Regions from separate parts of the Xanthomonas sp. NCPPB 2250 genome, predicted to be linked through region 3. Evidence: predicted binding sites of a transcription regulator. Region 3 holds the regulator's gene; each other region holds the start of a gene.
What was found. The regulator FliA, encoded in region 3, starts transcription of late flagellar genes. The targets are predictions, from matches to a motif close to TAAAGTTTNNCNNNCNNNGGCCGATAA.

Region 1: AC1PMG_RS21085 (methyl-accepting chemotaxis protein) is a predicted target of FliA. The motif match lies at 4,938-4,964, and genes of this name have one in related genera.
Region 2: AC1PMG_RS13425 (methyl-accepting chemotaxis protein) is a predicted target of FliA. The motif match lies at 3,859-3,885, and genes of this name have one in related genera.
Region 4: AC1PMG_RS00705 (methyl-accepting chemotaxis protein) is a predicted target of FliA. The motif match lies at 1,491-1,517, and genes of this name have one in related genera.

The regions. Positions count from the first base shown of each region.
Region 1 is NZ_CM161520.1:5,144,158-5,151,996, reverse strand. It holds gene AC1PMG_RS21105 (DUF6624 domain-containing protein) at 1-597, opposite strand, end outside; gene AC1PMG_RS21100 (DUF2256 domain-containing protein) at 800-958, shown strand; gene AC1PMG_RS21095 (cryptochrome/photolyase family protein) at 1,008-2,558, shown strand; gene AC1PMG_RS21090 (choice-of-anchor Q domain-containing protein) at 2,845-4,437, shown strand; gene AC1PMG_RS21085 (methyl-accepting chemotaxis protein) at 4,994-7,198, shown strand; gene AC1PMG_RS21080 (DUF6891 domain-containing protein) at 7,621-7,839, shown strand, end outside.
Region 2 is NZ_CM161520.1:3,369,114-3,376,952, forward strand. It holds gene AC1PMG_RS13405 (putative bifunctional diguanylate cyclase/phosphodiesterase) at 1-741, opposite strand, end outside; gene AC1PMG_RS13410 (phosphate/phosphite/phosphonate ABC transporter substrate-binding protein) at 738-1,655, opposite strand; gene AC1PMG_RS13415 (RNA methyltransferase) at 1,807-2,565, opposite strand; gene AC1PMG_RS13420 (inositol monophosphatase family protein) at 2,684-3,511, shown strand; gene AC1PMG_RS13425 (methyl-accepting chemotaxis protein) at 3,995-6,142, shown strand; gene secF (protein translocase subunit SecF) at 6,444-7,409, opposite strand; gene secD (protein translocase subunit SecD) at 7,483-7,839, opposite strand, start outside.
Region 3 is NZ_CM161520.1:2,891,930-2,899,768, forward strand. It holds gene flhA (flagellar biosynthesis protein FlhA) at 1-1,639, shown strand, start outside; gene flhF (flagellar biosynthesis GTPase FlhF) at 1,816-3,444, shown strand; gene AC1PMG_RS11355 (MinD/ParA family ATP-binding protein) at 3,431-4,315, shown strand; gene AC1PMG_RS11360 (RNA polymerase sigma factor FliA) at 4,312-5,061, shown strand; gene cheY (chemotaxis response regulator CheY) at 5,081-5,473, shown strand; gene AC1PMG_RS11370 (protein phosphatase CheZ) at 5,474-6,082, shown strand; gene AC1PMG_RS11375 (chemotaxis protein CheA) at 6,087-7,838, shown strand.
Region 4 is NZ_CM161520.1:152,393-160,231, forward strand. It holds gene AC1PMG_RS00705 (methyl-accepting chemotaxis protein) at 1-1,372, opposite strand, end outside; gene AC1PMG_RS00710 (YdeI/OmpD-associated family protein) at 1,708-2,262, shown strand; gene AC1PMG_RS00715 (MFS transporter) at 2,351-3,700, shown strand; gene folE (GTP cyclohydrolase I FolE) at 3,869-4,468, shown strand; gene AC1PMG_RS00725 (DUF3375 domain-containing protein) at 4,500-5,969, shown strand; gene AC1PMG_RS00730 (DUF4194 domain-containing protein) at 5,956-6,645, shown strand; gene AC1PMG_RS00735 (ATP-binding protein) at 6,741-7,839, shown strand, end outside.

The DNA.
Region 1 (7,839 bases), 2.3 Mb from region 3:
CGCGGCCTTGGCCCCGTCTTCGCCCACCGATGAGCGCGTCGGCCATCCCTTCTTCGCCACCATCGTCTTCAGCCAGGCGGTGTTGTCCTGATCCACCGCCACCGTCTGATGCCATGATGCGGGGGTGTTTCCCTCGTCGATGGCCTTTTGTCGCACAGCCTGATCCTTGTCCACACGCGTCAGTAGTGCCTGCCGCAGCGGCTGGTCGATGCGTGCCTGGCGTGCGGCATCGAGCGTCTCGGCACGGGCGAGCAGCGATGGCCACGTCGGTAAGGTGCGCAGCCGGTTCAGGCCGGGTCGATCCTTGTGCATGAGTTCCTGTACATCGATGCGGCCTTGTGCAAGTCGCGCGTCTAGTACTGCCACGGCCGCCTCCGTTCGCCCGGCAGCGGCCAGGCATTCGACGTAGAACAGATCCCCGCCGCTCGGCAGGCCGGCCGGCGCTGCGTCGATGCGCGCCAAGGTATCGGCGCAGGTGCCGTAGTTCTTCGCATCGTATGCCGTAAGCGCATCATCTAACCGTGCAGGCTCCGCAGCGGAGACCGGCGCCGCCATCGCGGCCAGCAATGCGACAAACAGCGCGTATCCCTGGGGCATATCCGATTCACTCTGGCGTGGCCGCGCCGCGCGCAGCCTGGGCGGACAGTAGCGCAGTCCGGTCTCACTGGCAGCACGCGGTTGCGACTGCGCCCGGGCCGCGGCGGGAGTGTCCCGTTGGGGACCTGGCGGGTCACACTATGCACACACCGGTTGCCTACCCCGGCCACGCCGGTCCCTCCCACATCCCGCGGAATCGCGCATGCGCAAGAAACACGATCTGCCGGAGAAGCCCTGCCTGCACTGCGGCCGGCCGTTCCGCTGGCGCAAGAAGTGGGAGAAGGTCTGGGACGAGGTGAAATATTGTTCCGACCGTTGTCGCGGCGAACGCAAACGCGTGCGCGCGCCGGAGGCGCCATGAGCCGGGTCGCGCGCTGGCGCGCGGCATGCCCGCGGGCGTGCCACGCTGCATGAGTCCTGCCTCGTCCACTGCCCACACCCTGCGCCTGGTGCTGGGCGACCAGCTCGATCCCGAACACGCCTGGTTCGACGTGCGCGATCCCGGCGTGGTGTATGTGCTGATGGAAGTGCGGCAGGAGACCGACTACGTCCTGCACCATGCGCAGAAGATCCTGGCGGTGTTCGCCGCGATGCGCGATTTCGCCCGCCAGCTGCGGGCGACGGGCCATCGCGTGCGCTACGTGGCGATCGATGACGCCAGCAACCGCCAGTCCATCCCCGCCAATCTCGAGGCGCTGATGGCGCACTACGGTGCGCAGCGCCTGCAGTATCAGGAACCTGACGAATGGCGCCTGGACCAGCAGCTGCGGCAGTGGGGGGCGACGCAGGCCTTCGCCACCGAGGCGATGGACAGCGCGCACTTCTACACGCGTCGCAACGAAGTGGCGGATTTTTTCCGAGGGCGTGGGCAGTGGCTGATGGAGCATTTCTACCGGCACATGCGCAAGCGCCACCGCATCCTGCTGGCGGATGACGGTACGCCTGAGGGTGGGCAGTGGAACTACGACCACGCCAATCGCCAGCCCTGGCCCGGCGATCCACCGCCGCCGCCGGATACGCGCCCGACCCACGATCACCGCGCGCTGTGGGCCAGCATCCAGGCCGCCGGCGTCGCCAGCTTCGGCCAACCGCAGGCAGCGGCGTTGCGCTGGCCATTGAACCGGGCCGAGGCGCTGGCCTGCCTCGATCGGTTCATCGCCGATGCCCTGCCGCATTTCGGCCGCTACGAGGATGCGATGAGCACGCGCAGTCCGTGCCTGTTCCATTCTCAGCTTTCCTTCGCCCTCAACACCAAGATGCTGCGGCCGCAGGACGTGGTGCAGCGCGCGCTGGCGGCCTATGGCGCCGGCACCGCGCCACTGCCGGCGGTGGAGGGCTTCGTGCGGCAGATCCTGGGCTGGCGCGAGTACGTGCGCGGCATCTACTGGGCGCACATGCCGGGCTATGAAGCGCGCAATGCGCTCGGCCACGACACACCGCTGCCGGCCTGGTTCTGGACCGGCGACACGCACATGCGCTGCCTGCAGCACGCTATCGGCCAATCGCTGCAGGACGCGTACGCGCACCATATCCAGCGGCTCATGGTGATCGGCAACTTCGCCCTGCTCGCCGGCCTGGACCCGGCGGCGGTGCATCGCTGGTACCTGGGCGTCTACGTCGATGCGTTCGAGTGGGTCGAACTGCCCAACACCGTGGGCATGAGCCAGTTCGCCGACGGCGGCCTGCTCGCGACCAAGCCCTACGTCAGCAGCGCGGCCTACATCGACCGCATGAGCGATTACTGCCAGGGCTGCCGCTACGACCGCAAGCAGAAGACCGGCGCGTGTGCCTGTCCCTACAACGCGCTGTACTGGGACTTCTTCGCCCGGCACCAGGACACGCTGGGGCGCAATCGCCGCCTAGACATGGTCTACCGCCAGCTCGGCAAGCTGCCGGCTACGCAACTGCAGGCCCTGCGCGCGCAGGCGCAGCAGTTGCGCGAAGGTCTGGACACGCTGTAGCGCGGGCCAGGCGCCTCGCACGCATCCGCAGCGGCCGGATGCGCTGCGGGAACGTGCCCTGCGACGCACCCAAAGCGTGCCGCGCGCCGCGCATCGACACGCTGTCGCATGCGCGGCGCACGCAATCGCGCGATCTGCTACCTGCGTTCTGGCCGATCGACACGCGCTCAAGCACCCTATGCCGCCGGTCGGCGCAGGCCGCCGGTTGCACTCGAGGTGTCAGCGACGTGGATGACAGTCGGATGACTGTCGCGCGTCGTGTTGTTCCCCCGCAACCCTATCGAGCATGATCATGACCACGACGTTCTCCCTCACCACCAGCGCACGCGCGCTGGGTGTCCTCGCTCTCATGACCGCCGCCACGGCGATCGCCGCCGTCCCCGCGGCGCCGCAATGCAGCGTGCCGCAGGCCTGGGCGCTGCCGACCGCGACCACCGTGGTCGGCACCGGCACGCAGGCCAGTTGCACCGCCAGCGCGCTGGCCTCCGCCGTGGCGCAGGGCGGCTACATCACCTTCAACTGCGGCACCAAGCCGACCAGCATCGCCGTCGCGCGTTCGATCACCATCGCGGCGACGACGCCTACGGTGATCGACGGCCAGGGCAAGATCACCCTGGACGGCCGCCAGTCCGCCCGCATCCTGCTGGTCAACGCCGGCAGCGCGCTGTCGGTGCGCAACCTGAAACTGCAGAACGGCAGCTCCGTGCAGCCGGCATCGAACCAGGCCTACGACCCGGGCACCTGGGGTGGCGGCGCGATCAAGGTCGGTTACCGCGGCAAGCTGGAAGTCATCAACAGCCAGTTCCTGGCCAACCGCAGCAGCATCGGTGGCGGCGCCATCTTCGCCGGCAGCGATGCCGAGGTGACCATCGTCCGCAGCGGCTTCTACAAGAACAGCTCCTGGCTCGGCGGCGCGCTGTACACCCAACTCAGCCGGCTCACCATCGTCGGCTCGGAATTCGCCAACAACCAGGCGATCAATGCGCCGCAGGGCTTCCCCGATGCCGGCAACTTCGGCGGCGGCGGGGCGATCGACACCGACGGCGCATCGCTGGCCGGCTATCTCAAGGGTGGCGTCGGCAGTGGCGGCACGCTGGCGGTGTGCGGCACCGTGGTCCGCAACAACGTCGCCGCCAACGGCTCCGGCGGCGCCACGTTGTGGGCGTACGCGCCGGACACCATCGACGTGAAGTACTCCACCTTCGCCAACAACGTCGCCACCGGTGGCCCCGGCGGCGGCGCGCGCATCAGCATGGGCTTCACCGACACCTCGCATGCCGGCACCGCCATCACCACGCCGGGCACCATCAACGTCGCCGAGACCAGCTTCCTGTCCAACAAGGCCCAACAGGGCAACGCCGGCGCGCTGTACCTGGATTGCTACGGTGCCTGCGACGTCAGCAACAGCACCTTCTACGGCAACTATGCGAAAGGCGTGGGCGCGGCCATCCAGCATGTCGGCTGGCAGCCGGCGAACGGCGACCAGGGCAGCCGTAGCGTGCGCTTCAACAACGTCACCTTCGCCGAGAACACGCCGTGGGTGACGCTGTTCGGCGACAAGTTCGACCTCCGCAACAGCATCCTGTACTCCAAGACCGAGCGCGTGTTCTGCAACAACCAGAGCAACACCGGCAACAACCTCATCGAGTACTCGGCCAAGGGTGCAGTCTGGCCGAACGCCTGCCTGGCCGCGGGCAACGTGAAAGCGGCCGATCCGCTGCTGTCGGCCCCGGCCAGCAACGGCGGGCCGACCCTTACCCAGCTGCCTGCGGCCAACAGCCCGGCGCTGAATGCCGGCAGCAACTGCGCCGCCATCGACCAGCGCGGCAATCCCCGCAATACCGCCGTGTGCGATCTCGGCGCGGTGGAGGTCAGGTAGCAGATTCACCGTCATCGCGTGCATGGCGCCGCGCGGTCGCGCCGGCTTGGCCGGTGCGGCCGCGCGTCCGTCGCCGGGATGAGGAGAGCGTGCGGCAACGTCGCTTCCCGCGCCGATGCGGCGATCCGGCAATACGGCACCAGGCGGCGCGACTGTGCCGTCATGCCGCACCACGCGCTGCAGACCAGTCCTCGCGGCATGCGGCCGCCACGTCGAGCGATCACGCCGCGACTGTGCGTTCTACATGCGCCGCCGCTCGTCCGGTGCGCCTGACGATGTGCGCCAGGCGGCGGCCGACGCCGCGCAGACCTCATCGTTGCAGGCATTGCCCTCGTCGTAGTGCGCGCCAACAACGCCATTCACGCCCGCCGCGCGCGCTGCGGACGATACGGTGGCGTATCTGCTTTCCTGGGCATCGGCGGTGCCGCACGGTGATGCGACGCCACCGACGTCTGCACCTGCGACTTTCCGGATTTGGGACCTGGGTCGCTCGCTTGGGGTCAAGTTCGCGGGGCCGATACCGATAGAGGTACCCCCCCTCGCGAGTCCCCCCACGATGCACTTCTTTCATTCCTTCAAGGTGAGTCAGCGCCTTGCGCTGTCGTTCGGCCTGCTGATCGTACTGCTTGGCGCTTCCTCTACCTTGGCGCTCTACCAGTTCCACAACGTGCGCCAGGCGGTCGACAAGATCGTCCACGAGAACAACCTGAAGACCGAACTGCTGTACACCATGCTGCGCAACAACATGAGCGCGGAGCGCTACCTGCGCGACATGATGCTGTCGCCGGCCGACAAGCGCCCGGCGCTCGCCGCCAGGATCCAGGAGATCCGCGTCGACAACGATCGCCGTCGCAAGGCCCTGGACGCCCTGCCGGGCACCGCCGAAGGCCTGGCCATGCGCAAGCAGATCCATGACGCGCAGGCGGCTGCGCGGTCGGTCAACAGCCGGGTGCTGGCGCTGGCCAGTTCCGGCGAGATCGAGGCGGCCAAGCAACTGCTGTACGGCGATGCCGCGCCGTTGCTGGCGCGGCGCGTGGAGGTGATCCAGAACGCGGTCGATCTGCAGATCCGGCAGAACGCGCTCAGCTCCGAGCAGATCCAGGCGGCCCTGGTCTTCAGCAATCGTGCCCTGATCGGGTTCGGCCTGCTGGCGGCGGTGCTCGGCGCGACCTTGAGCGTGCTGATCACCCGCAGCCTGGCCGGACCGCTCGGGCGCGCAACCGAAATCGCCGAATCCATCGCCCAGGGCCGGCTGGACCATCAGATCCCGCCGCAGCCCAAGGACGAGACTGGCCGCCTGCTGACCAGCATGGACCGCATGCAGGCGCAGCTGCAGGCGGTGATGGCGGCGCAGTCGCAGGTGGCCAGGCACCACGAGCGCGGCGACGTCAGCCAGCGCATGGACGAGCAGGCGTTTCCCGGCGAATACGCACGCATGGTGCGGGAGAGCAATGCGTTGCTCGACATGCATGTGAGCCTCCAGCAGCGCCTGCTCGAGATCATGGGACGCTATGCGATCGGCGATCTGTCGCAGGACATGGATCGCCTGCCCGGCGAGCAGGCCGCGCTCACCGAGACCATGGATCAGGTCAAGCGCAATCTGTCGGCGATGAATGCCGAGATCGGGCAACTGGTCGACGCCGCGGCCGCCGGCGATTTCGCCGTGCGCGGCGACACCGCGCGCTTCCAGTACGACTTCCGCAGCATGGTCGAGGGGTTGAACCAGTTGATGGCGACCACCGACGGCAATCTGCAGGCGCTGTCCAAACTGCTGCAGGACATCGCCAGCGGCGACCTGACCACGCGCATGGAGGGGCAGTTCCAGGGCGTGTTCGCGCAGATGCGCGAGGATGCCGATGCCACCGTGGCCCAGCTGGCCGGGATCGTCGGCCGCATCCAGCATGCGTCCGGGCAGATCACCGGCGCCGCCGGCGAGATCGCCGCCGGCAACACCGATCTGTCGCGTCGCACCGAGCAGCAGGCCGCCAGCCTGGAGGAAACCGCCGCCTCGATGGAGGAACTGACCTCCACCGTGCGCCAGAATGCCGAACGCGCCAGCCAGGCCAACCAATTGGCCATCGGCGCGACCGCGGTGGCGTCGCAAGGCGGCGCGGTGGTGGCGCAGGTCATCGACACGATGAACGGCATCCAGACCTCGTCCAGGCGGATCGCCGACATCATCGGCGTGATCGACGGCATCGCCTTCCAGACCAACATCCTCGCGCTCAACGCCGCGGTGGAGGCGGCGCGCGCCGGTGAGCAGGGCCGCGGTTTTGCCGTGGTCGCCAGCGAAGTGCGGGTGCTGGCGCAGCGTTCGGCCGAGGCCGCCAAGGAGATCAAGCAGCTGATCGACGACTCGGTGAGCAAGGTGGACGCAGGCTCGGTCTTGGTCAATAGCGCCGGCAGCACCATGCACGAGATCGTCGTCAGCGTGCAGCGCGTGACCGACTTCATGACCGAGATCTCGGCCGCCTCGCAGGAGCAGTCGAGCGGCATCGAACAGGTCACCCAGACCATCACCCACATGGACCAGGCCACCCAGCAGAACGCCGCCCTGGTCGAAGAAGCCTCGGCGGCGGCCCAGGCGATGGAGGAGCAGGCGATCCAGCTCAGCGAGGCGGTGACGCTGTTCCGCGTGGCGGGCAGCAACGGCGACATGCCGGCGCGGAGCCAGGCCAAGCCCTTGGGTACGGCCGGTCCCTCGACCTCCCGGCGTGGTTCGCGGCAGGTGGCACCGTTGCTGGTCGAACACGCCTGCTAAGGACGTCGAGACGGCGCGCGCTGCTGACCGCAGCGCGCTCGCCACGCCTCTCCCCGCGTTCCCCGGGGAGAAGCGTGCACGGCGTACGTTCGCAGGAGCGCGGCCCATGGTCGCGGATGCTGTTTCATGGAAACCCCGGTGCCCGTCGGGCCTCTATCGCCTGCTGTTCCGTCGTGTGCAGCGTCGCTGGTACGCCAGCGCGAGTGCAAGACGAGGCCAGGCAGGCCTCTGGCAGCCGGGACGCGCCTGCGGCAGCGGTCAGCCAGTGCGTCGGCGCCGGCGCCTGCCGACGCCTGCAAAGCACGCGGGCAATGCGCGGATGCACCACGAGGCAGGAACCTCCTGTGACCCCTCCCGAGGCGCTGCAGCGACTGCTGACGTGTGGAATCATGGAGGTTCCCCGAAAGCGCGCAGATGCTGCCATGAACGAATCCGACGCCTACGTGTACGACGAGATCCGCAAATGGATCTGGTCCGGGTTCTACTCCCAGGGCGAGATCCAGGAGATGATCGAGGACATCCTCGAAGACGACTGCGACGAGGCCATGCTGCGCGCCTCGGTCGCCAGCCAGTGGCAGGCCAAGCAGCAGGCAGAACAGACCTGGCCGGCGCAGACCGATTGCGACCGGCTGGATGCGCTG
Region 2 (7,839 bases), 480 kb from region 3:
GCCGCTGTCGCGACGCTCCACCGCATAGTTGCCGGCCTCGATCTGGCGTGCGGCCGCCGCCATCCAGCGCAACGGCGCCACCAGCGTGCGCTGCACGTAGACCGCCACCATCGCCGCGGTCAGGCCCAGGGCGGCCAGCAACAGCAGCAACCAGCCGAGATGGCGCTTGCCCAGGGCGCCCAGGCGCTGGTCCAGGTTCTGCCCGGCCTTGCGCTCGTACTCCTGCGCGCGTGCCCAGGACATGCCCACCCGCACCCCGCCCACGCGCTGGTCGCCGATCATGATCGGCATCGACACGTCGAGGAACTCAGACGACTCCTGCGCCAGCAGGCCTTGGGCGCGGATCGCGGCGTCGGCCATCGGCCCGCGCATGCGCTGGCCGTAGCCCACCAGGTCCTTGCTGCCGTCGTGGATCAGCCGCCCGTCGGCGTCGTAGACCAGCACGTAGGCCACCGCCACATAGCCCAGCGCCCCACGCACCTGCGTGCCGATCGCATCCAGGTCGGAGTAGTACACCGGGTTGGCCAGCGAATCGGCCAGTTGCCGCGCCAGCGATTCGCCGCGGGTGCGCATGCTGCTGTCGAACAGGCTGTGGATGGCGTTGCCGCTGAGCGTGCGCACCTCGCGCTGCATCGCCGCCTGGCGCTCCAGCAGCAGGCCCAGGATCGCCATCACCAACAGTGCAGCCACGCCCATGGCCAGCAGGAACCTGGCCTGCAACCCGAAACGCATGGTCTTCATTCCACTTCCAGCCTCACCCGCGCCACGCCGGCGCGCAGGGTATCCAGGCGCTTCTGCGACGCCGGATCGATCGGGTAGAAACCGGAGGTCCCGAAGAACTGGCGCAGCGCCGCGCGCCCCTGCGGATCGTCGGCGGCGTGCAGCAGCACCTCGCGCAGGCGCGTCTCCACGTCCGTGGGCAGATCGCTGCGCACCATCTCCACCGCGCGCGGATACGGTTCGCTGCGGTAGATCACCCGGAAGTCCCTTCGGAACGCCGGGGGAATGCGGCGATCGTCATCCCAGTCGAGATTGCTGAACGCCCCGGCATCCACCAGGTGCTTGTGCACGAAGGCGGCGATATTGAGTTCCGAGCGCGCGAACACGTAACCGACCGTCTCCGCCGAGGGCTGGTCCTTGGTCGAGAGCAGGATCTCCGGATGCAGGCCGCGCTCGAACAGCGTCATCATCGGCACCAGGTAGGCGCTGGTGGACAGCGTGCTCTGCAGCGCCAGCGTGCGCCCCCGCAGATCCGACAGGTCGTGAACCGGCGCGTCATTGCGCACGAAGAACACCGTGTGGTACTGGCGCACGCCGTTGCGCTCGGTCAGCAGCAGCGGCTTGGCGCCACCGCGCTGTTCCAGCGCCATCGCGGTGGCAGCGGTCTCGGTGACCCAGTCGACCCGGCCGCGACGCAGGTAACTGCTCATCTGCTGGCTGTCGCGGGCCATCAGGATCTGCCCGGAGGTGATGCCGACATCACGCATGCGCGGCACCACGTAGTCCAGCAGCGGCTTGAGTTGCTCGTAATGGGCCTTGGGATTGTCGCTGATGCGCCCCAGCACCAGGACCGAGGGCCGCGCGTGCACGGACGCGGGCCAGCAGATCGCCAGCGCCAGCCACACCACGACCACCCGCCAACGCGAACTGGACAAACCACGATCCCCAAGTAGACCTTGCAAAGCCTAGCCGAAAGCGCATGCCGGTGACAGCGTCACAGAATGGCGCCTGCCACCGATGCAGTCCGCCCTGGGCGCACGCGTCGGCGCGCGCGCCGCAATGGGCGCCTTCGCGCCTTGCCTGGCCTCAGTTTCCGGCCTGTCCGGCGAGTCGCGCCATGCGCTGCGCATCGGACAGCACGCCGCGCAACAGGCGCACTTCCTGTTCGGTCAGCTCGGTGCGCAGGAACAGCCGGCGCAACTTGCGCATCGCCGAATCCGGGGCGCGCCCCTTGTGGAAGTCGATATCGTCCAGGGTCTCGGCCAACTGCCCGAACAGCCCTTCCACCTGTGCGTGGCTGGCCGGCGCCTCACGGAACCCTGGTGCCGGCGCAGGCGCAGGCTCGGCGCCGCGCAGCTGCGCCAGGCGCAGTTCGTAGGCCAGCACCTGCACCGCCGCGGCCAGATTGAGCGAACTGAACGCCGGATCGGAGGGAATATGCACGGCCGCATGGCACAACTGCAGTTCCTCGTTGGTCAGGCCGGTGCGTTCGCGCCCGAACACCAGCGCCACCTCCGCCGGTTCGGCGCTGGTCGCGGTCAGGCGCTGCGCGGCATCGGCCGGTAGCAACTCCTCCAGCGACACGCGGCGGCTGCGCGCGGTGCAGCCCAGCACCAGCCGGCAATCGGCCACCGCGTCGGCCAGCGCCGGCAGCACCGGCGCCTGCTGCAACAGGTCCTCGGCCCCGGCAGAACGCCGGTAGGCCTCGGTATCCAGTTCGCATTCCGGCGCCACCAGCACCAGCCGCGACAGCCCCATGGTCTTCATCGCGCGCGCCGCCGCGCCGATGTTGCCGGGGTGCTGGGTCCCGACCAGGACGAAGCGGATACGGAGGGAATCTGTCATGGCGGCACGGCAGGCGAAGCGAACGGGGGCGTAGATGGTAAACTGTGCGGCCGGCCTTGGCGCCGGACTGCTCTTTTCCTCCTCCAGACCCACCTCCGCCTTCTCGGGAGCGCTTGCCATGCAAAAACCCGCCGTCACCGTCATGGTCAAGGCCGCCCGCCTCGCCGGCAACGTGCTGTTGCGCCACATCAACCGCCTGGAAGCACTGAACGTGGTGCAGAAGGACCGCATGGACTACGCCAGCGAAGTCGATGCCGATGCGGAAAAGGTGATCGTCAAGGAGTTGCGCCGCGCCTACCCCGACTACGGCGTGATGGGCGAGGAAGGCGGCGTGCAGGGCGGCGGCCGCTACATGTGGGTGATCGACCCGCTCGACGGCACCAGCAACTACCTGCGCGGCTTCCCGCATTACTGCGTGTCGATCGCCCTGGTCGAGAACGGCGAGCCGATCGACGCGGTGATCTTCGACCCGCTGCGCAACGAACTGTTCACCGCCAGCCGCGGCAACGGCGCCGTGCTCAACGATCGCCGCATCCGCGTCAGCGAGCGCAAGGAACTCAACGGCGCCATGGTCCACACCGGCTTCGCGCCGCGCGAGCGCAAGCGCACCAGCCCCCAGCTCAAGTGCGTGGATGCGCTGCTGGTGCAGGCCGAGGACATCCGTCGCACCGGTTCGGCGGCACTGGATCTGGCCTATGTCGCCTGCGGCCGCAGCGACGCCTACTTCGAAGCCGGCGTGAAGGCCTGGGACATCGCCGCCGGCGTGCTGCTGGTGCGCGAGGCCGGTGGCCGCGTCACCGACTTCAAGGGTGGCACCCTCGGCCGCATCGACGACCGCGGCCCGCAGCAGTTCCAGGTGGTCGCCGGCAACCTCAAGGTTGGCGATGCGCTGCAGAAGCTGATCGTCAATACCGGCTTCGCCGGAGAGTTCGACGCGAAGTTCTGAGTGAGGCGACCGGCGCTGCGCCGGCGCAGCGACATCGCAACAACGGAAAAGCCGCGCACTCGCGCGGCTTTTTTATGTCCGTCATCCGCCGATCGAGCCGGCGCACGACCTCCGCACAGGTCCGTTCGCGGCATCCGCCCGGCCTCGCGCAGATGAGCCGCCATCCGAGAAATTCCCTCAAACGCAACGCGCACGGGCCGTTTTGCCGTCACGCCGCACTCACGCATTGGACGCTGCGCGCTTCACTTCTGCTTGATCGGCGCTTGCGTAGAAAACGGCACACGACGCGCTACGTGCAGGCCAAACGGCATGTGCGATGCGCCCGACGCAATCGGCGAACGCAGCCCTAAAGATCCACGAAACGCGGCCGATACAGATGCGGGCCTTTGCCCGAACTTTCCCCCGCTGATCCGCGCCTGCATTGCCGTCCCTGCGGCAATGGAGCCGGTAGCGCCGCTCTCTCGCATCTTCCGGAGATCTCGCGTGTTCTTCCATCATCTCACCGTCACCAAGCGCCTGGCAATCGGCTTCTGCGGCGTGATCGCCATGTTATTGCTGGTCGGCATCACCAGCCTGATCGGCTTCCGCAAGTTCACCAGCGCGGCAGCGCTGGACGCGCACACCTACAAGGTCATCACCCTCGGCGACCGCATGCTGGTGAGCCTGCTCAACATCGAGAGCGGTGCGCGCGGCTTCGCCCTGACCCGCGATCCGTCCTACCTGGCGCCACTCGAACTCGGCGAACGCGAGTTCAGCGCACAGTGGCAGGAGTCCAAGCAGCTGACCGCGGACAACGCGGCGCAGCAGGCGCGCCTGCAGACCCTGATGCAGGACTACACGCAGTTCATGGCGACCAAGCGCAAGGCGGTGGAGCACATGCGTGCCACCGCGGCCGACAGCGACGACGCCCAGCTGGACGCGTTCCGCAGCGTCGGCAAGCAGCAGATGGACGGGTTGCGCGACACGATCGGCCAGTACGAGAACGCCGAACGCGCCCTGCTGCAGGTGCGCAAGGCCGAGAGCGAGGCGCGCGCGCAGTCGGGCGAATGGACCAGCCTCGGCGGCATGCTGATCGGCATCGTCGCCGCCATCCTGCTCGGCCTGCTGGTCCGCAACAGTCTGATGCGCCAGCTCGGCGGCGAGCCCGCCTACGCGGCCGACGTGGTGCGCCGCATCGCCAGCGGCGACCTGTCGCAGGAGGTGCGGCTGCGCTCGCAGGCGCCGTCGCTGCTCAACGACATGCGGCAGATGCAGGAGGAACTGCGCACGGTGATCCAGGCGCAGACCGAGATGGCCAGGCAGCATGCCGCCGGTCAGATCAGCTTCCGCATGGACGAGGCGCGCTTCCCCGGCGACTACGGGCGCATGGTGCGCGACACCAATGCGCTGGTCCACAGCCATATTTCGGTCAAGCAGCGGCTGATCACGCTGATGGGCGAGTACGCCGAAGGCGACCTCAGCCGCGACCTGGAACAGTTCCCGGGCGAGATGGCGATCCTCACCGAGACCATGGCCAAGGTGAAGCGCAACCTCGGCGCGATCAACCACGAGATCGACCTGCTGGTGCGCGCCGCGGCGCAGGGCGATTTCTCCCGCCGCGGCGAGGAGCAGCGCTTCCAGCATGCCTTCCGCAGCATGGTCGCCAACCTCAACACGATGATGACCGGCACCGAGAGCAACCTGGCGGCGCTGTCGCAGCTGTTGCGCGCGATCGCCGCCGGCGACCTGACCCAGACCATGCAGGGCGATTTCCACGGCGTGTTCGCGCGGATGCGCGACGACGCCAACGCCACCGTCGCGCAGTTGACCGACATGGTCGGACGCATCCAGCAGGCCGCGGCCAGCATCGACACCGCCGCGGGCGAGATCGCCAGCGGCAACGACGACCTGTCGCGCCGCACCGAGCAGCAGGCCGCCAGCCTGGAAGAAACCGCCGCGTCGATGGAAGAGCTGACCGCCACGGTGAAGCAGAACGCCGAGCATGCGCGCCAGGCCAACCAGCTCGCCGCCGGCGCGGCCTCCGTGGCCTCGCAGGGCGGCACCGTGGTCGGACAGGTCGTCACCACCATGGACGGCATCGAGGCGGCCTCGAAGAAGATCGCCGACATCATCGGCGTGATCGACGGCATCGCCTTCCAGACCAATATCCTGGCACTCAATGCCGCGGTGGAAGCGGCACGCGCCGGCGAGCAGGGCCGCGGTTTCGCGGTGGTCGCCAGCGAGGTCCGCACCCTCGCCCAGCGCTCGGCCAGCGCGGCCAAGGAGATCAAGACGCTGATCGACGACTCGGTCGAGCGCGTGAGCGCGGGTTCGGCGCTGGTGGCCCAGGCCGGCACGACGATGCAGGACATCGTGGCCTCGGTGCAGCGCGTGACCGACATCATGGGCGAGATCGCCGCCGCCTCGCAGGAGCAGTCGGCCGGCATCGAGCAGGTCAACCACACCGTCACCCAGATGGACGAGACCACCCAACAGAACGCCGCCCTGGTCGAGGAAGCCACTGCCGCGGCACGCGCGATGGAGCAGCAGGCCGGCGACCTGGTGGAGATCGTCGGCCAGTTCCAGGTGCGCAGCGAGACCTATCCGATGGTGGCGCAACTGGTGGCCCGCGCCACCGCCAACGCGGCGTAGCACGGACGCGCCGTACGGCACGCACGCCACGGAGGGAGGGGCCGTCATTGACGGCCCCGTCCCACACACGGCAACCCGGCCGACGTCGCCGTAGGAGCGGCTTCAGCCGCGACGCGTTACCGGTAAGGCATCGCGGCTAAAGCCGCTCCTACCGCAAAAGAAAAGCCGCCCGCCTCCACCATCCGCACAAAGAAAAAGCCGCGCATCCGCGCGGCTTTTTTGTTCATAGGAGGAAATGTTTCAGGACCAGGAAATCACGCTTTTACGAATCCCCACTCCCGAATCCCCACTCCCAGCCCCATCAGGGCCTACGCGCCAGCGCCTCGACGTCCTTCGACTTCGGCAGCAGGTCCTGCTTGGTGACCTGGAACGGCCCAATCGACAGCAGCGGCACCGCCACGATCACCGAGGACACCACCACCACCACCGCGCCGATCATGTGGGTCAGCGCCAGGCCTTCCATCGACTCGCCGCCGTACAGGTACAGCGCCAGCGCCGACAGGAAGAACATCACCGCGGTGATCACCGTACGCGACAGGGTCTGGTTGATCGACCGGTTCAGCACCTCGATCGGCTCCACGCGCAGGCTGCGGAAGTTCTCGCGCACGCGGTCGAACACCACGATGATGTCGTTGATCGCAAAGCCCATCACCGACAGCAGGCCGGCCAGCACGGTCAGATCGAACTCGCGGCCGGTGACCGACACGTAGGCCACCGTCACCAACAGGTCGAACAGCGCGGTCAGGCTGGCCACCACCGCGAACTTCCACTCGAAGCGGAAGGCGATGTAGATCAGGAAGCCGACCAGCATGAACACCGTGGCGTAGACGCCGTTCAAGGCCAGGTCCTTGCCGACCTGCGGGCCGACGAACTCGCCCGGCTTGACCGTGGCCGGGTTCTGCGGCGTGCTCACCGCCTTGCGCACCTGCTCGGCGAGGTTCTTGGTGATGTCCTCGTTGTTGTGCTCGCCCTGCGGCTGCAGGCGGATCACCACCTCGTTGCCGCTGCCGACGTTCTGCACCTGCGCATTTTCGAAGCCGGCCTTGGCCAGTTGCTCGCGCACCTGGTCGACGTCGACCGGCTTCTGGAAGCTGGTCTGCACCAGCGCGCCGCCGGTGAACTCCAGCGCGTAGTTGAAGCCCTTGGCGAAGATCACCGCGAACGAGGCCAGCGCCAGCACCAGCATCAGCACCAGGGTCGGGTGCCGCCAGCGCATGAAGTCGATCTTGGTGTCGTTGGGGATCAGGTGAAGCGGGAAGATTTTCATTGGAGACCGCTCTGCGTTTTTTTGGACCCCGCGCCTGTCGGCGCGGGGACGTGCGGAAGGTGGCGTGCGTGGCTCAGATGGCCACGGACTTGATCTTCTTGCGACGGCCGTAGATCAGCACCGCCAGCGCGCGCGACACGGTGATCGCGGTGAACATCGAGGCGAAGATGCCGATGATCATGGTCAGCGCGAAGCCCTTCAGCGGGCCGGTACCGAACGCGTACAGCGCCACGCCGACGATCAGGCCGGTGAGGTTGGCGTCGAGGATGGTGCCGCCCGCCTTCTCGTAACCGGCGGCGATCGCCGACTTGGGCGGCACGCCCAGGCGCAACTCTTCGCGGATACGCTCGTTGATCAGCACGTTGGCGTCCACCGACAGGCCCACCGACAGCGCCAGGCCGGCGAAGCCCGGCAAGGTCATGGTGGCGCC
Region 3 (7,839 bases):
GGAAGTGACCGCGCGCTTCATCCTCGACGCCATGCCCGGCAAGCAGATGGCGATCGACGCCGACCTCAACGCCGGCCTGCTGACCCGCGAGGAAGCCAAGGCCCGCCGCGAGGAAGTGCGCGAGGAAGCGGACTTCTACGGCTCGATGGACGGTGCCAGCAAGTTCATCCGCGGCGACGCCATCGCCGGCATCCTGATCCTGTTCATCAACCTGATCGGCGGCATGGCGGTCGGCGTGCTGCAGCACGGCATGCCGGTGGCGCAGGCCGCCTCCACCTACACCCTGCTGTCGATCGGCGACGGCCTGGTCGCGCAGCTGCCGGCGCTGCTGGTGTCCTCGGCGGTGGCGATGCTGGTCACCCGCGCCTCGCGCTCGCAGGACATGGGCGCCTCGATGATGGGCCAGGTGTTCGGCCAGCATAAGGCGCTGGCGGTGGCCGCGGCGATCCTGGGCCTGGTCGGCCTGATCCCGGGCATGCCCAACGTCGCTTTCTTGACGCTGGCGCTGATCCTGGGCCTGCTGGCCTGGAAGATGTGGAAGCGCAGCCTGCTGCCCCCGCCGGCCGCGGCCGAGGCGGCACCGCAGGCCGCGGCCGCCGCCCAGGCCAATGCCGAACTGGGCTGGGACGAACTGCGCCCGATCGACCCGCTGGGCCTGGAGGTCGGCTACCGGCTGATCCCGCTGGTGGACAAGACCCAGGGTGGCGAGCTAATGGCGCGGATCAAGGGCGTGCGCCGCAAGCTGACCCAGGACATCGGCTTCCTGGTGCCGCCGGTGCACATCCGCGACAACCTGGAACTGCCGGCCAACGCCTACCGCCTGCTGGTGCACGGCGTGCCGGTGGCCACCGCCGACATCCACCCGGACCGCGAGCTGGCGCTGGACCCCGGCGGCGCGCTCGGCAAGATCGACGGCATTCCCGGCAAGGACCCGGCGTTCGGCCTGGATGCGATCTGGATCCAGCCGCACCTGCGCGCCCAGGCCGAGACCATGGGCTACACCGTGGTCGACCCGGCCACGGTGATCGCCACGCATCTGTCGCACCTGATCCGCGAGCATGCCCCGGAACTGCTCGGCCACGAGGAAGTGCAGCAGCTGCTGGCGACCCTGGCCAAGAGCGCGCCCAAGCTGGTCGAGGACCTCACCCCCAAGGCGCTGCCGCTGTCGGTGGTGGTGCGGGTGCTGCAGAACCTGCTCATCGAGAAGATCCCGGTGCGGCAGCTGCGCAAGATCGTCGAGGCCCTGGTCGAGCACGCCCCGCAGAGTCAGGAACCCGGCGCGCTCACCGCCGCCGTGCGCAACGCCCTGGGCCGGTTCATCGTCCAGGAGATCGCCGGCATGGCCCCGGAACTGCCGGTGTTCACCCTGGCCCCGCAATTGGAACGCGTCTTGCAGGACTCTACCCAGGGCAACGGCGCGGCGCTGGAACCCGGACTGGCCGAACGCTTGCACCAAAGTCTGGCGGACTGCGTGAGCAAGCAGGAGGCGCGCAACGAACCGGCGGTGGTGCTGGTGCCGGCGCAGGTCCGCGCCGCCCTCGCCCGTCTGGTCCGCCACAGCGTCCCCGCGCTGTCGGTCCTGTCCTACAGCGAAGTGCCGGAGGACAAGCGGCTGAAGCTGGTGGGCACGATCAGTTGATGGGCGGGGATTGGTGATTTGGGATTCGGGCGTCGCAACAGCGGGCCCGGCGCGCGGAGAGAGACAGCAATGACACGAACGAACACAACCAGAGCAAGGCGACCGGACAGCAGCCATGCCATGGCAGCCTCCGCGACCAATCCCCACTCCCCATTCCCGAATCCCGGCACGCACCCATGAAGATCAAACGCTTTGTCGCCCCCGACATGCGCACCGCCTTCCGGATGGTGCGCGACGAGCACGGGCCGGATGCGGTGATCCTGTCCAACCGGCGCACCGACGAGGGCATCGAGATCGTCGCCGCCAGCAACTACGACGAGGCCCTGGTGCAGCGGGCGCTGGATGCGGTGCGCCCGGACGAGGCGCCGCGCGCCGCCGCGGCGAGCCAGGCGCCGGCCGCTGCGGCCCCGCGTGCTGCGCGCGGCGACGCCGCCGCCAGCCCGGCGATGGCGATGATGGCCGCGATCAGCGAGCGCCGCGGCGGTGCCGCGCCGGCCGCCCCGGCCGCTTCCCCGGCACGGCCGCTGACCCAGCCGGCGGCGCTGGCCGCCTCGGCCATGCCCGCCACGGCCGCGCCGGCCGCCGCCGCGCGCCCGGCCGCTCCGGCCAAGGCCGCAGCGCCGTCACCGGGCCGCGCCGAGTTCAGCATTCCCGAGGACGTGTTCCGCAACGCCCCGATCAGCGTGCCCATGCCCAGCCCGTTCGCCGCCCCCCCCCCGGCGCCGGCCGCCGAGGCCGTGCCGGCCTGGCGCGACGACGTCCCCGCGGTGGCGCTGACCCCGGTGGCGAGCCCGGCCCCGGCCGCGCCGAGCGTGGCCAAGGCCGATGCGCCGGCCGCTGCCGGAATCCCGGCGGCCGCGGCGCTGGCGGCGGTGCCGACCTTCCCCGCCCCGCAGAACGACGAACAATTGACGCAGCTGCGCGACGAACTGTCGCTGATGCGGCAGATGATCGAGCGCGAGATGAACCGCCTCACCGACGAGCGCCTGCGCGGCTCGCCGGTCCGCGCCCAGGCACTGGAGCTGATGGACGACTACGGCTTCGACAGCGGCATCACCCGCGACGTGGTCATGCAGATCCCCGCCGACCTGGAGCTGCACCGCGGCCGCGGGCTGATGCTGGGCCTGTTGTCCAAGCGCCTGCCGATCGCCGCGCTGGATCCGCTCGAGGAAGGCGGCGTGATCGCCCTGATCGGCCCGACCGGCGCCGGCAAGACCACCACCATCGCCAAGCTGGCCTCGCGCTTCCTGGAGCGCCATGCCGCCCGCGACGTGGCCCTGGTCACCACCGACACCATCCGCGTCGGCGGCCGCGAACAGCTGCATAGCTACGGCCGCCAGCTCGGCATCGCCGTGCACGAAGCCGACAGCGACGCCGCGCTGCAGCAGCTGCTGGAGCGCCTGGCCGACTACAAGCTGGTGCTGATCGACACCGCCGGCATGGGCCAGCGCGACCGCGCCCTGGCCGCCCAGCTGCACTGGCTGCGCGCCTCGCGTGTGGTCCGGTCCTTGCTGGTACTCCCCGCCAACGCCCATTTCTCCGACCTGGACGAGGTGGTGCGCCGGTTCGCCGGCGCCGACCCACAGGGGGTCATCATGACCAAGTTGGACGAGACCGGGCGGTTCGGCAGTGCCTTGTCGGTGGTCGTGGACCACCGCCTCCCCATCACCTGGGTGACCGATGGACAGCGCGTGCCGGACGACCTGCACCGCGCCAACGCCGCCAGCCTGGTATTGCGCCTTGAAGATTTGCGGCGCGCTGCCGATAAGCCCTGTACTCCGGAGCAGACCCATGCCGTCGCGTGACTACGTCAATCTGACCAATGCCTTCCCCCTGTCGGCGACGCGCAGCGAGCCGCTGGGTCCGGTGCGCACGATCGCCGTGACCGGCGGCAAGGGCGGCGTGGGCAAGACCAACATCTCGGTCAACCTGTCCATGGCGCTGGCCGACATGGGCAAGCGCACCCTGCTGCTAGACGCCGACCTGGGCCTGGCCAACGTCGACGTGCTGCTGGGGCTGACCCCCAAGTTCACCGTGGCCGACCTGGTCGCCGGGCGCTGCACCCTGGAAGAGGTGCTGATCGACATGCCCAACGGGCTGATGGTGGTGCCCGCCGCCTCCGGCCGCCGCTACATGGCCGAGCTGCCGCCGGCCCAGCACGTCGGCCTGGTCAACGTGTTCTCCGAGCTGCAGCGCGAGCTGGACGTGATGATCGTCGACACCGCCGCCGGCATCACCGACAGCGTGCTGACCTTCTGCCAGGCCGCGCAGGACGCGGTGGTGGTGGTCTGCGACGAGCCGGCCTCGATCACCGACGCCTACGCCCTGATCAAGGTCCTCTCGCGCGAGCGCGGCGTGGACCGGGTGCAGATCGTCGCCAACATGGTCCGCGACCTCAACGAAGGCCGCCTGCTGTACGACAAGCTCAGCCGGGTCTGCGAGAAGTTCCTCGGCGACGTGTCGCTGAACTACCTGGGCTGCGTGCCGCAGGACGACTGGCTGCGCCTGTCGGTGCAGCGCCAGCAGCCGGTGGTCAAGGCCTACCCGTCCAGCCCGTCGGCGCAGGCGATCTCCGAGATCGCCCGGCGCACCGCACGCTGGCAGGCGCCGACCGCCCCGCGCGGCAACGTCGAGTTCTTCGTCGAACGCATCATCCAGCGCGGGGTGGCCGCATGAACGCCGCCGCCCACTACCGCGCCGTCCAGCGCAACAGCGCCAACGACTACATCGCCCAGCACTCGGACCTGGTCCGGCGCATCGCCCACCACCTGGCGGCGCGGCTGCCGGCCAGCGTCGAGATCGACGACCTGATCCAGGCCGGCATGATCGGCCTGATCGAGGCCTCGCGCAGCTACGACGCCGAACAGGGCGCCTCGTTCGAGACCTACGCCTCGATCCGCATCCGTGGCGCGATGATCGACGAGATCCGCCGCGGCGACTGGGTGCCGCGCTCGGTGCACCGCCGCGCCCGCGACGCCGCCTCGGCGATCCGCAAGATCGAACAGAGCACCGGCCGCGCCGCCGCCGCCAACGAAGTGGCCGCGGCGATGGACATGCCGCTTCCCGAATACCTGCGTTTGATGGAAGATGCCGCCCGCGGCCAGGTGCTGAGCCTGGAGTCGCGCATCGAGGACCATGGCGAGCTGGATACCATCGCCAAGGGCGGACCCAATCCGCAGCAGATGCTCGAGCGCAGCGAATTCGGCCGCGAGCTGGGCAAGGCCATCGCGCAGTTGCCCGAACGCGAGCAGTTGGTGCTGTCGCTGTACTACGAGCAGGAATTGAACCTCAAGGAAATCGGCGCGGTGCTCGGGGTCAGCGAGTCGCGCGTGTGTCAGATCCATGGCCAGGCCACGGTACGGTTGCGCGGACGCCTGAAGGCGTTCGAGGTCGCCGATGCCGGTCTGGAAGACGAAGAATAGGAACCCTTAGGAGTCAGTGGTGAACAAGAACATGCGGATTTTGATCGTGGACGATTTCTCGACGATGCGACGCATCGTCAAGAATCTGCTCGGCGATCTGGGCTTCACCAACACCGCCGAGGCCGAAGACGGCAACAGCGCCCTGGCCGCGCTGCGCTCGGCGCCGTTCGAGTTCGTGGTCACCGACTGGAACATGCCGGGCATGACCGGCATCGATCTGCTGCGCAACATCCGCGCCGACGACAAGCTCAAGCACCTGCCGGTGCTGATGGTGACCGCCGAGGCCAAGCGCGAGCAGATCATCGAGGCCGCGCAGTGCGGCGTGAACGGCTACATCATCAAGCCGTTCACCGCGCAGACGCTGCAGGAGAAGCTGGGCAAGATCTTCGAACGCCTGGGAGCGACCGCCTAAATGGAAGCCACCGCCGAACGTACCGCCCTGATCGAACGCCTGCAAGGCGCGCTGGACGCGCTGGAGAACGGCGACGAGGCCGGCTGGCGCAGGGAGATCGACACCCTCGCCGCCTGGCGCACGCGGCCGATGATGCAGGGCCTGAGCCGGCTCGCGCGCGATCTGGGGCAGGCGCTCGGCGAACTGCCGGTGGTGCCCAGCGAGGCCGGCGAGCTGGACGACGCCTGCTCGCGCCTGGACCACGTGGTGGAAATGACCGAACAGGCCAGCCACCGCACCCTGGACCTGGCCGAGGAATGCCGTGCGCTGGCCGACCAGCTCGCCGCCGGCGGCCTCAGCGGCAACCAGGGCGAGATCCTCGACAAGATCCGCCACAACCTCACCGAAATGGCCCTGGCGCAGAGCTTCCAGGACCTGACCGGGCAGATCATCCGCCGCGTCGCCGGCATCGTGCGCCGCGTGCACGAGGGCTTCGGCGCGCTGGGTCTGCCGCCGAAGGAAGAACGCAAGGCCGACGGCAGCCTGGCCGGCCCGGCCCTGCCCGGCCTGGACCGCCACGGCGTGTCGCAGAACGACGCCGACGACCTGCTCTCGGGCCTGGGACTGTAATGTCATGAGCGCCGTACCCGACGACATCGCTGCCGACTTCATCATCGAGGCCCAGGAGATCCTGGACCGGCTCGGCGAGCAGTTGGTGTCGCTGGAGCAGGCGCCCGATGACAGCGGCCAGCTCAACGCCGTGTTCCGCGGCTTCCACACGCTCAAGGGCGGCGCCGGCTTCCTGGCGATCAACGCCATGGTCGAGCTGTGCCATGCGGCGGAGGAAACCCTGGGCATGGCCCGTGCCGGCCAGGCCACCCTGCAGGCGCGGCACTTCGACGCCGCGCAGCAGTCGCTGGACTACCTGCAGTCGATGCTCGACGCCTTCGGCAGCGGCCAGGAGCCGCCGCGCGCGCCGCCGGAGCTGATCGCGCAGTTCGACGCGCATGGCGACGCCGCACCGGCGCCGGCACCCGCGAAGAGCGCCGCGCCGGCGCCCGCCGCCGTCCCGGCCACCGCCGCGGCCGCGGGAGACCTGATCAGCGACGACGAATTCGAAGCGCTGCTGGACCAGTTGCACGGCGATGCGCCGCCGACGGCCACGCCGCAGGCGCTGCAGCCGGCGCCGCGCGCGCCCAGCGCCGCGCCCAAGGCCGCGGCCGCCCCGGCCAAGGCCGCCGAGCCCGAACACACCGTGCGCGTGGACACCAAGCGCCTGGACGCGATCGTCAACCTGATCGGCGAACTGGTGCTCTCGCGCAACCGCCTCAAGACCTTGCGCGTGCGTCTGCGCGACGAGGAGCTGGACCGCGCGGTCAGCAGCCTGGACATCGCCACCGCGCGCCTGCAGTCGGCGGTGATGCGCACGCGCATGCAGCCGGTGGGCAAGGTGTTCTCGCGCTTCCCCAAGGTGGCGCGCGACGTCGCCCGCTCGCTCAACAAGGAAGTGGAGCTGGAACTGATCGGCGCCGACACCGAGCTCGACCGCAACCTGGTCGAGGCGCTGGCCGATCCGCTGGTGCACCTGGTGCGCAACGCGATCGACCACGGCATCGAAGCGCCGGCGCTGCGCGAGGCCACCGGCAAGCCGCGCGGCGGCCACGTGCGCCTGTCGGCGCAGCAGGAAGGCGACTACGTCAGCATCGAGGTGCAGGACGACGGCGCCGGCATCGACCCGGAGCGGCTGCGCGCCAAGGCTCGCGAGAAGGGCCTGATCGACCCCGAGGCCGCGGCCCGCCTGAGCACCGAGGAATGCCTGCACCTGGTGTTCCTGCCCGGCTTCTCGACCAAATCCGAAGTCACCGACATCTCCGGCCGCGGCGTCGGCATGGACGTGGTGCAGTCGCGCATCCGCGAACTCAGCGGACAGATCCAGATCCAGTCGGAACTGGGCCGCGGCAGCCGCTTTCTGATCCGCGTGCCGCTGACCCTGGCGATCCTGCCGACCCTGCTGGTGCAGGCCGGCGATACCGTCTACGCGCTGCCGCTGGCGCGCGTGGTCGAAGTGCTGCACGCCCCGCGCCGCTCGCTGGGCTGGTTCGACGGCCGCGCCGTGCTCGACCGGCAATCGCACACCCTGCCGCTGGTGGACCTGCGCCAGTGGCTCAACATCGACGCCCCGCAACTGCCGCTGCTCACCGTGGTGGTACTGCAAGCCGGCGAATCGCGCATGGGCCTGGTCGTGGACCAGGTCCGCGGCCGCGAGGAAGTGGTGATCAAGCCGCTGCCGCGCTCGCTGCGCGGCCTGCCCGGCTACGCCGGCGCCACCCTCATCGGCGACGGCCGCCTGGCGCTGATCCTGGATGTGGATGGCTTGAAGGCCTGAA
Region 4 (7,839 bases), 2.5 Mb from region 3:
TGCTGTTGGTGGTGCGCTGGATGTGCGCGACGATGTCGGTGAGGCGGTGCACGGTGCTGTTGGCATCGTCGCGCATGGCGGCGAACACGCCGTGGAAGTTGCCGCTCATGCGCACGGTGAGGTCGCCGTCGGCGATGCAGCGCAGCAGCGCGGAGAACTTGGCCAGGTTGGCGTCGGCGGTGGCCATCATGGTGTCGAGGTTCTCGACCATGGTGCGGAAGGCGTGCTCGAACTTCTCCGGCTGGCCGCGGTGGGCGAAGTTGCCCGCGCAGGCGGCCTCGGCCAGGGTCTGAATCTGCACGTTGATGGCATGCAGGTTCTGCTTGACCTGCTGCATCGCCGCGGTGATCGCGGCCTTCTCGCCGGGATAGTGGGCGATATCCTGGCTGAGGTCGCCGATGGCGTAGCGGCCCATCACCTCGGTGATGCGCAGCTGGGTCTGCACGTGCGCATCCACCAGGGCATTGGTGTCGGCGACCATGCGCCCGTATTCGCCGGGGAAGCGTTGCGCGTCCATGCGGTAGCTGATGGCGCCGGCGTCGTGGCGCGCAGCCATCTCGCGCTGTGCGGAAATCACCTCGTGCAGGCGCCGCTGCATCTGCTGCATGGCGCGCAGCAACTGCCCGGCCTCGTCGTGGGTGGTGGCGGTGTCCGGGCTGCTCAGGTCGCCGGCGCCGATGCGCTCGGCCAGGCCCAGCGCCTGCCGCAGCGGCCGCACCACGCGGCGGGTGAGCAACAGCGCGATCAGCGCGCCCAGCAGCAGCGCCAGCACGGTGCAGCCGATCATCAGCAGGGCGAAGCCGCGCGCGGTGGCCATCGCTTCCTTGGCGGCCTGGCGGTTCTTGGCTTCCTGCAGGTCGATGAAGGCGTTGATGCTGGCCAGCCAGTCGACGAAGGCCGGGCGCGCCTGCTGCAGCAGCAGCGCCTGCGCCTGCACGGTGTCGCCGGCATCGCGCAGCTGCCGGACCTGCGCGATCAGCGGCATGGTGCGCTGTTCGATGCCCTGGATGCGCTGCAGGATCGCTTTTTCCTGGGCGTCGCTGGAGGCGGCGAGCAGGGCGTCGAGCGGCTGGGCGGCGCGCGCGTAGTCCCCGGCCAGTTTGTCGATGGTCTGCTCGGTCGCCTGCCGGCCGGCCGGATCGTCCAGCAGCACCACGTCGCGCAGGGCGATGGCGCGGTCGTGCACGCTGCCGCGGAAGTTGATCGCGTAGCGCTGCTTGACGCTGTTGACTTCGTTGATGGCGGTCAGTCGCTGGTCGATGCTGTGCACGCGCTGGATGCCGACCACGGTGAGCAGGACCATCAGCACGATGATCGTGAGGAAGCCGAGCGCGAGGCGCTGGCCGATGCGCAGATTGGAAAGGGCGTGCATGGGATCGGGGGAATGGGGGAAGGAAGAGGGATCGACGGTGGGTGACGGCGGACGGGCAGGCAGGTTGCCTGCGCCCGCGTGACGCGCGCATAGCGCGGGTCCCCGGGCCGGCGCATGGATAGCGGCGACGCCCGGTCGAACTGAAGGGATGGGGCCTGAGCGTGCGCCGCGCAGTGCGGGGAACGTGACGTTGTGCCGGTCTCCAGTGGCGGTGGCCGCCAGGCAGGTCAGGCAGGGCGCAGTGCCCGGTGAGCGACAAGACCAGGAGCGCGTCGCGCCGCCGCCGCGCGCAGGTGCAGCATGGCACCGCGCGCGGCCGGTGCTAAGGTCCGCGCATGACCGGCGCCGCCGACCCGATCCGCTTCCAGGCGACATTGCTGCGTCCAGCCACGCCGCCGGACGCGTCCTGGTGTTTCCTGCTGCTGCCTGCGGCGGCCAGCGCCGCGCTGCCCACGCGTGGCCTGGTCAGCGTGGAGGGCCGGTTCGCCGGGCACCCGTTTCAGGCCACGCTGCAGCCCGATGGGCGAGGTGGCCATTGGCTGCAGGTCGAGGAGGCGTTGCGGGCGGCCGCGGCGGTCGAGGTCGGCACCACGGTGACCCTGGAGATCGCGCCGGTGGCGGTGAAGCCGGAACCGGCGGTACCCGACGATCTGGCGCGCGCGCTGGCTGCGCATCCGCCCGCGCGCGCGGCCTGGGACACGCTGACCGCGGTGGCGCGGCGCGACTGGATCTTCTGGATCGGCTCGGGCAAGCAGGTGCAGACGCGGGTCAAGCGCATCGCCAGCACCTGCGACATGCTCGCCGCGGGCAAGCGCCGGGTCTGCTGCTTCGATCGCTCGGGCATGTACAGCAAGGCCTTCGCCGCGCCGCAGGCGCAGTGCGCTGGATGACGCGCACGCCCGGCGTGGCCGCCGTCGCGACAGGATCCTCGCAAGTGCCTGCCTATACTCCGTGACGTCCATCCATGAGGCCCATCGCATGAGTGCATCCACCTCTTCGTCCGCCGCCGCCGCACCGGGCAGCCTGCGCCGCTCGGTGTCCAACACGCTCAAGGGCTCGGCCGGCAACCTGGTGGAGTGGTACGACGTCTACGTCTATTCGGTGTTCGCTACCTACTTCGAATCGCAGTTCTTCTCCAAGGAGGACAAGAACGCCACGCTGTACGTGTGGGCGATCTTCGCGGTGACCTTCCTGATGCGCCCGATCGGCGCCTGGTACTTCGGCCGCTTCGCCGACCGCTATGGCCGCCGCCTGGCGCTGACGGTGTCGGTGTCGGTGATGGCGGCCTGTTCGTTCCTGATCGCGGTGACGCCCACCGTGGCCAGCATCGGCGGCGCCGCGGCGGTGGTGCTGCTGCTGGCGCGCCTGCTGCAGGGCTTCGCCACCGGCGGCGAGTACGGCACCAGTGCCACCTATATGTCCGAGGCGGCGATTCCCGGGCGGCGCGGCTTCCTGTCCTCGTTCCACTACGTCACCCTGGTCGGCGGCCACGTGCTGGCGCAGGCGGTGCTGTTCGGCATGCTGCACTTCTTCGACAAGGGCCAGATTTCCGAGTGGGGCTGGCGCGTGGCCTTCGGCCTGGGCGGCATCGGCGCGCTGGTGGTGTTCTGGCTGCGGCGCACGATGGACGAGTCGCTGACCTCCGAGTCCATCGCCGCGGCCAAGCAGGGCAAGGACAGGTCCTCCGGCTCGCTGCGCGAACTGTTCGTGCACCAGTGGCGCCCGCTGCTGCTGTGCTTCCTGATCACCGCCGGCGGCACCGTGGCGTTCTACACCTACTCGGTGACCGGGCCGAAGATGATCCAGACCGCCTTCGCCGGCGACGACGTGATGGCCGGTACCATCATCAACCTGGCCGCGCTGATCGTGCTGATGCTGATGCAGCCGGTTGGCGGCTGGCTGTCGGACATCATCGGGCGCAAGACCCTGCTGGTGTTCTTCGGCATCGGCGGCGTGCTTTATACCTGGTTCCTGGTGCTGGAGCTGCCCAGGCAGAGCGACTGGCTGAGCGCGTTCGCGATCCTCACCATCGGCTTCGTCATCCTCACCGGCTACACCTCGATCAACGCGGTGGTGAAGGCCGAGCTGTTCCCCACCCATATCCGCGCGCTGGGCGTGGGCCTGGGCTATGCGCTGGCCAATTCGGCCTTCGGCGGCACCGCGCCGCTGCTGTACCAGGCCTCGCTGAAGACCGGCCACGTCAACACCTTCGTCTGGTACGCCACGGCGGTGATCGCGGTGTCGCTGGTGGTGTACATGTTCTTCCTGACCAACAAGGGGTCCAACTGGCTCGACCACGAGGGCGAGATGCACGCGCGCCGGCGCTGACCGGCGCGGCGCCGGCCCGGGCGATGCGCGTGCCGCCCGGGCGCGGAGCAGATGGACGCTGAACGGCGCACCCGGTATCGGCCGGGTCGCCCCGCCGCGCGGAGGCCGCGCATGCGGCGGCTGCCAGGCGACTCGGGTACCATGCAGCCCCCTTACGGGCGTTCCCCCATGGCCGATTCCGACAACAGCTCCACTCCCCCGGTGACCCAGGCGCAGGCCGAAGACGCAGTGCGCACCCTGCTGCGCTGGGCCGGCGAGGACCCCACCCGCGAGGGCCTGCTGGACACCCCGCGGCGCGTGGCCGAGGCCTATGGCGACTGGTTCAGCGGCTACCGCGCCGACCCGCGCGAGTACCTGCTGCGCACCTTCGAGGAAGTGGCCGGCTACGACGAGCTGATCGTGCTGCGCGACATCGAGTACGAAAGCCACTGCGAGCACCACATGGCGCCGATCATCGGCAAGGTCCACGTCGGCTACCTGCCGCGCGGCAAGGTGGTGGGCATCAGCAAGCTGGCGCGCGTGGTCGAGGCCTATGCGCGGCGCTTCCAGGTGCAGGAGAAGATGACCGCGCAGATCGCCCAGTGCATCCAGGACGTGCTGCAGCCGCTGGGTGTGGGCGTGGTGGTGGAAGGCGCGCACGAGTGCATGACCACCCGCGGCATCCACAAGCGCGGCGTCAGCATGGTCACCTCGAAGATGCTCGGCACCTTCCGCGAGGACGCGCGCACCCGCGCCGAGTTCCTGCGCTTCATCGAGCGCGTGCGCTGAGTCTGCGGATGCGGTGGCGGTCGGTTCCTGCATGAAGCCGCATGTCCGGATCGCCGGCTATCGCCAGTTGCGCGAACAGCCGTTGTGGAAACTGCTCGCCGCCGACCATGCCCCCGAGCTGATCGGCCTGCTGCAGACCCTGCTCGGCGACGCCCAGCGGCGGCTGCCGGCCGACGTGCTGCACGAGCGCCTGCAGCGCCAGCTCGATGCGCTGAAGGACGACGAGCTGTCGCGCGAACTGCCGCGCACCGCGCAGGCCTACGTGGCGCACTGGCTGGCGCAGGGCTGGCTGGAGCGGCGCCTGCCCGAAGGCGATGCGCAGGAAGAATACGAACTGTCGCGGCAGGCGGCGCAGGCCATCCGCTTCATCGCCGGCGTGCGCGACAGCGCCAGCGTGGCCACCGAGAGCCGGCTGTCGCTGGTGATCCAGCAGCTGGTGCAACTGGCCGGGCAGACCGAGACCGATCCGGACGCGCGCCTGGCCGCGCTGCGTGCCGAGCGCGAGCGCCTGGACGCGGAGATCGAGCGTGTGGCCGCCGGCAAGCTGGCCGCGCTGGACGGCAAGCGCGCGCTGGAACGCACCCGCGACATCATTCGCCTGTCCGACGACCTGACCGAGGATTTCCGCCGGGTCCGCGACGATTTCGAGCGGCTCAACCGCGAGTTCCGCGAGCGCATCATCGACGACGAAGGCGCGCGCGGCGACGTGCTGGAAAAGCTGTTCGCCGGCATCGACGTGATCGGCGAGAGCGAGGCCGGGCGCAGTTTCCAGGCGTTCTGGAGCCTGCTCAACGACGCCGAGCAGAGCGTGCAGCTGGACGCGGCGCTGGAAGCGCTGCTGGCGCGCGGTTTCGCCCGCCGTCTGGACCGCCACGAACGTGCCTTCCTGCGCGGGCTTACCGGCACCCTGCTCGAACGCGGCGGCCAGGTGCACGAGGTGATGCAGCATTTCGCGCGCAGCCTGCGTGGCTTCGTGCAGAGCCGCGGCTACCTGGAACAGCGCCGGCTCAACCAGTTGCTGAAGCAGGCACAGGGCGAGGCGCTGCAGTTGCGCGATCACCTGCATGCCACCGCCGCCACCGGCTACGTGCTGCCGCTGAGCAGTGCGCGGCTGCGCTCGCCGTCGCAGTGGCGCCTGCACGACCCGCGCAGCCAGCAGGTGGACGGGCGGGTGCAGGCGGCCGAGGCGGCGACGATCTCGCTGGACAGCGTCGGCGACCTGGTGGCGCAGTCGGAGATCGACCTGCGCGGCCTGCGCAACGACCTGCACGACCTGCTCGGCCGCCAGCCGCAGCTGAGCATCGGCGAGGCGCTGCGGCAGCGCCCGGCGGCGCAGGGCCTGGGCAGCGTGATCGGCTACCTGGCGCTGGGCACCCGCCATGGCGTAGTGGTCGACGGCGAATGGGAAGCGGTGCAATGGGAGGGCGGCGACGGCCAGGTCCGGCGCGCGCGCATCCCGCTGGTGTGGTTCACCAAGGAAAAACGCAATGAACTGGTCTGACGAATTCCACGGCCACGATGCAGATGCCGGCGACGCCGCTGCGGCCGCTGCCACTTCCGCTGCGGCCGATGCCGGCACCGCGTTGTTCGCCGGCGACAGCGGCAGCCTGCCGCTGGAGGCGCGGCGCGCGCTGTGCCAGCTGCTGTCCGGCCCCAGCGTCGATGCTTACCGGCACGGCCCGCTGTGGCAGGCCTTGCTGCGCCACGAGGCCGCGGTCCGCCGTGTGCTAAGCGAGCTGTTCCTGGAGCTGGTGCTGGACCGCGACGGTGGCGTGGCGTTCGCGCGCCAGGCCGACACCGGCGAGCTGGAGACCCCGGCGTTGCTGCGCACCGCGCCGCTGACCTTCATCGAGTCGGTGCTGCTGCTGTTCCTGCGCCAGCAACTGGCCGAGGCCGACACCCGCGGCGAGCGCGCGGTGGTCGACGAGGCGCAGCTGCTGGAAGTGCTGTCGGTGTACGAAAAGAACGTCTCCACCGACCGCGCCGGTTTCGCCCGGCGGGTGCTGGCGGCGATCGCCAAGATGCGCGACAACCACCTGCTGTCCAAGCTGCGCGGCAGCGAGGACCGCTACGAAGTCTCGCCCGCGCTGAAGCTGCTGTTCTCGGCCGAGGACGTGCAGGCGCTGTCGGCGGCCTATCGCGGCCTGCGCGACGGCGTGGCCGAGGCGGCGCCGTGACCGGTCTGCGTCCGCACGTCGCGCACGCCTAGCGCCGGCCTTGCCCCGAGCGCCGGCCGCCATGGCGGCCGTCCCCGTTTTCCGATGAGTTCCCGATGACGTCCCTGTCCGAATCGTCCACCGTCCCCGTCGCCCCGTCCCTGTTCGCCGAGACCCTGGCCGAGCAGCGCGCGCAGCAGTACCGCATGCGCCGCCTGCAGGTGCACAACTGGGGCACCTTCAACGGCCTGACCGACGTGCCGATCGCCGAGAAGGGCTTCCTGTTCGTCGGCCGCTCCGGCTCGGGCAAGTCGACCCTGCTCGATGCGATGTCGGCCCTGCTGACGCCGCCGAGCATCGTCGATTTCAACGCCGCCGCGCGCGAGGCCGAGCGCAGCGGCCGCGACCGCAGCCTGGTGTCCTACGTGCGCGGCGCCTGGGCCGACCAGCAGGACAGCGCCTCGGGCGAGATCGCCACCCAGTACCTGCGCAAGGGCGCGACCTGGTCGGCGCTGGCGCTGGAGTACCGCAACGCGCAGGGCCAGGCGGTGAGCCTGGTGCGGCTGTTCTGGATCGCCGGCAGCGGCACCGCCGCGGCCGACGTGCGCAAGCACTACATGGTGGTGCCGCGCGGCTTCGACGTGGCCGCCGAACTGGACGGCTTCGACCTGGACCTGCGCCGGCTCAAGCTGCGCCTGGGCGAGGACGTGCACCACTTCGACAGCTTCGCCGGCTATGCCGAACGCTTCCGCCACCTGCTCGGCATCGGCAACGAGATGGCGCTGCGGCTGCTGCACAAGACCCAGTCGGCGAAGAACCTGGGCGACCTCAACGCCTTCCTGCGCAGCTTCATGCTCGACGAGCCGCGCACCTTCGAGGCGGCCGACCGCCTGGTCGAGGACTTCGCCGAACTCGACGGCGCGCACCACGCGGTGGTGACCGCGCGGCGCCAGGTGGAAACCCTGACCCCGGCGCGCGACTACCACGCCGAACTGCTGGCGCTGCGGCGCGGCGTCGGCGAGCTGCGCGAACTGCAGCTGGGCATCGACGGCTACCGCGAGCAGCGCCGCCTGGCCCTGCTGGACGCGCGCCTGCAGGAACTGGACACGCAGGACCGCGGCCTGGCCGGCGAGGAAGGGCAGCGCCGCGAAGCGCTGGACAACCACGAACAGACCCTGGCCGAGCTGGAGACGCAGCAGCGCGCGCAGGGCGGCG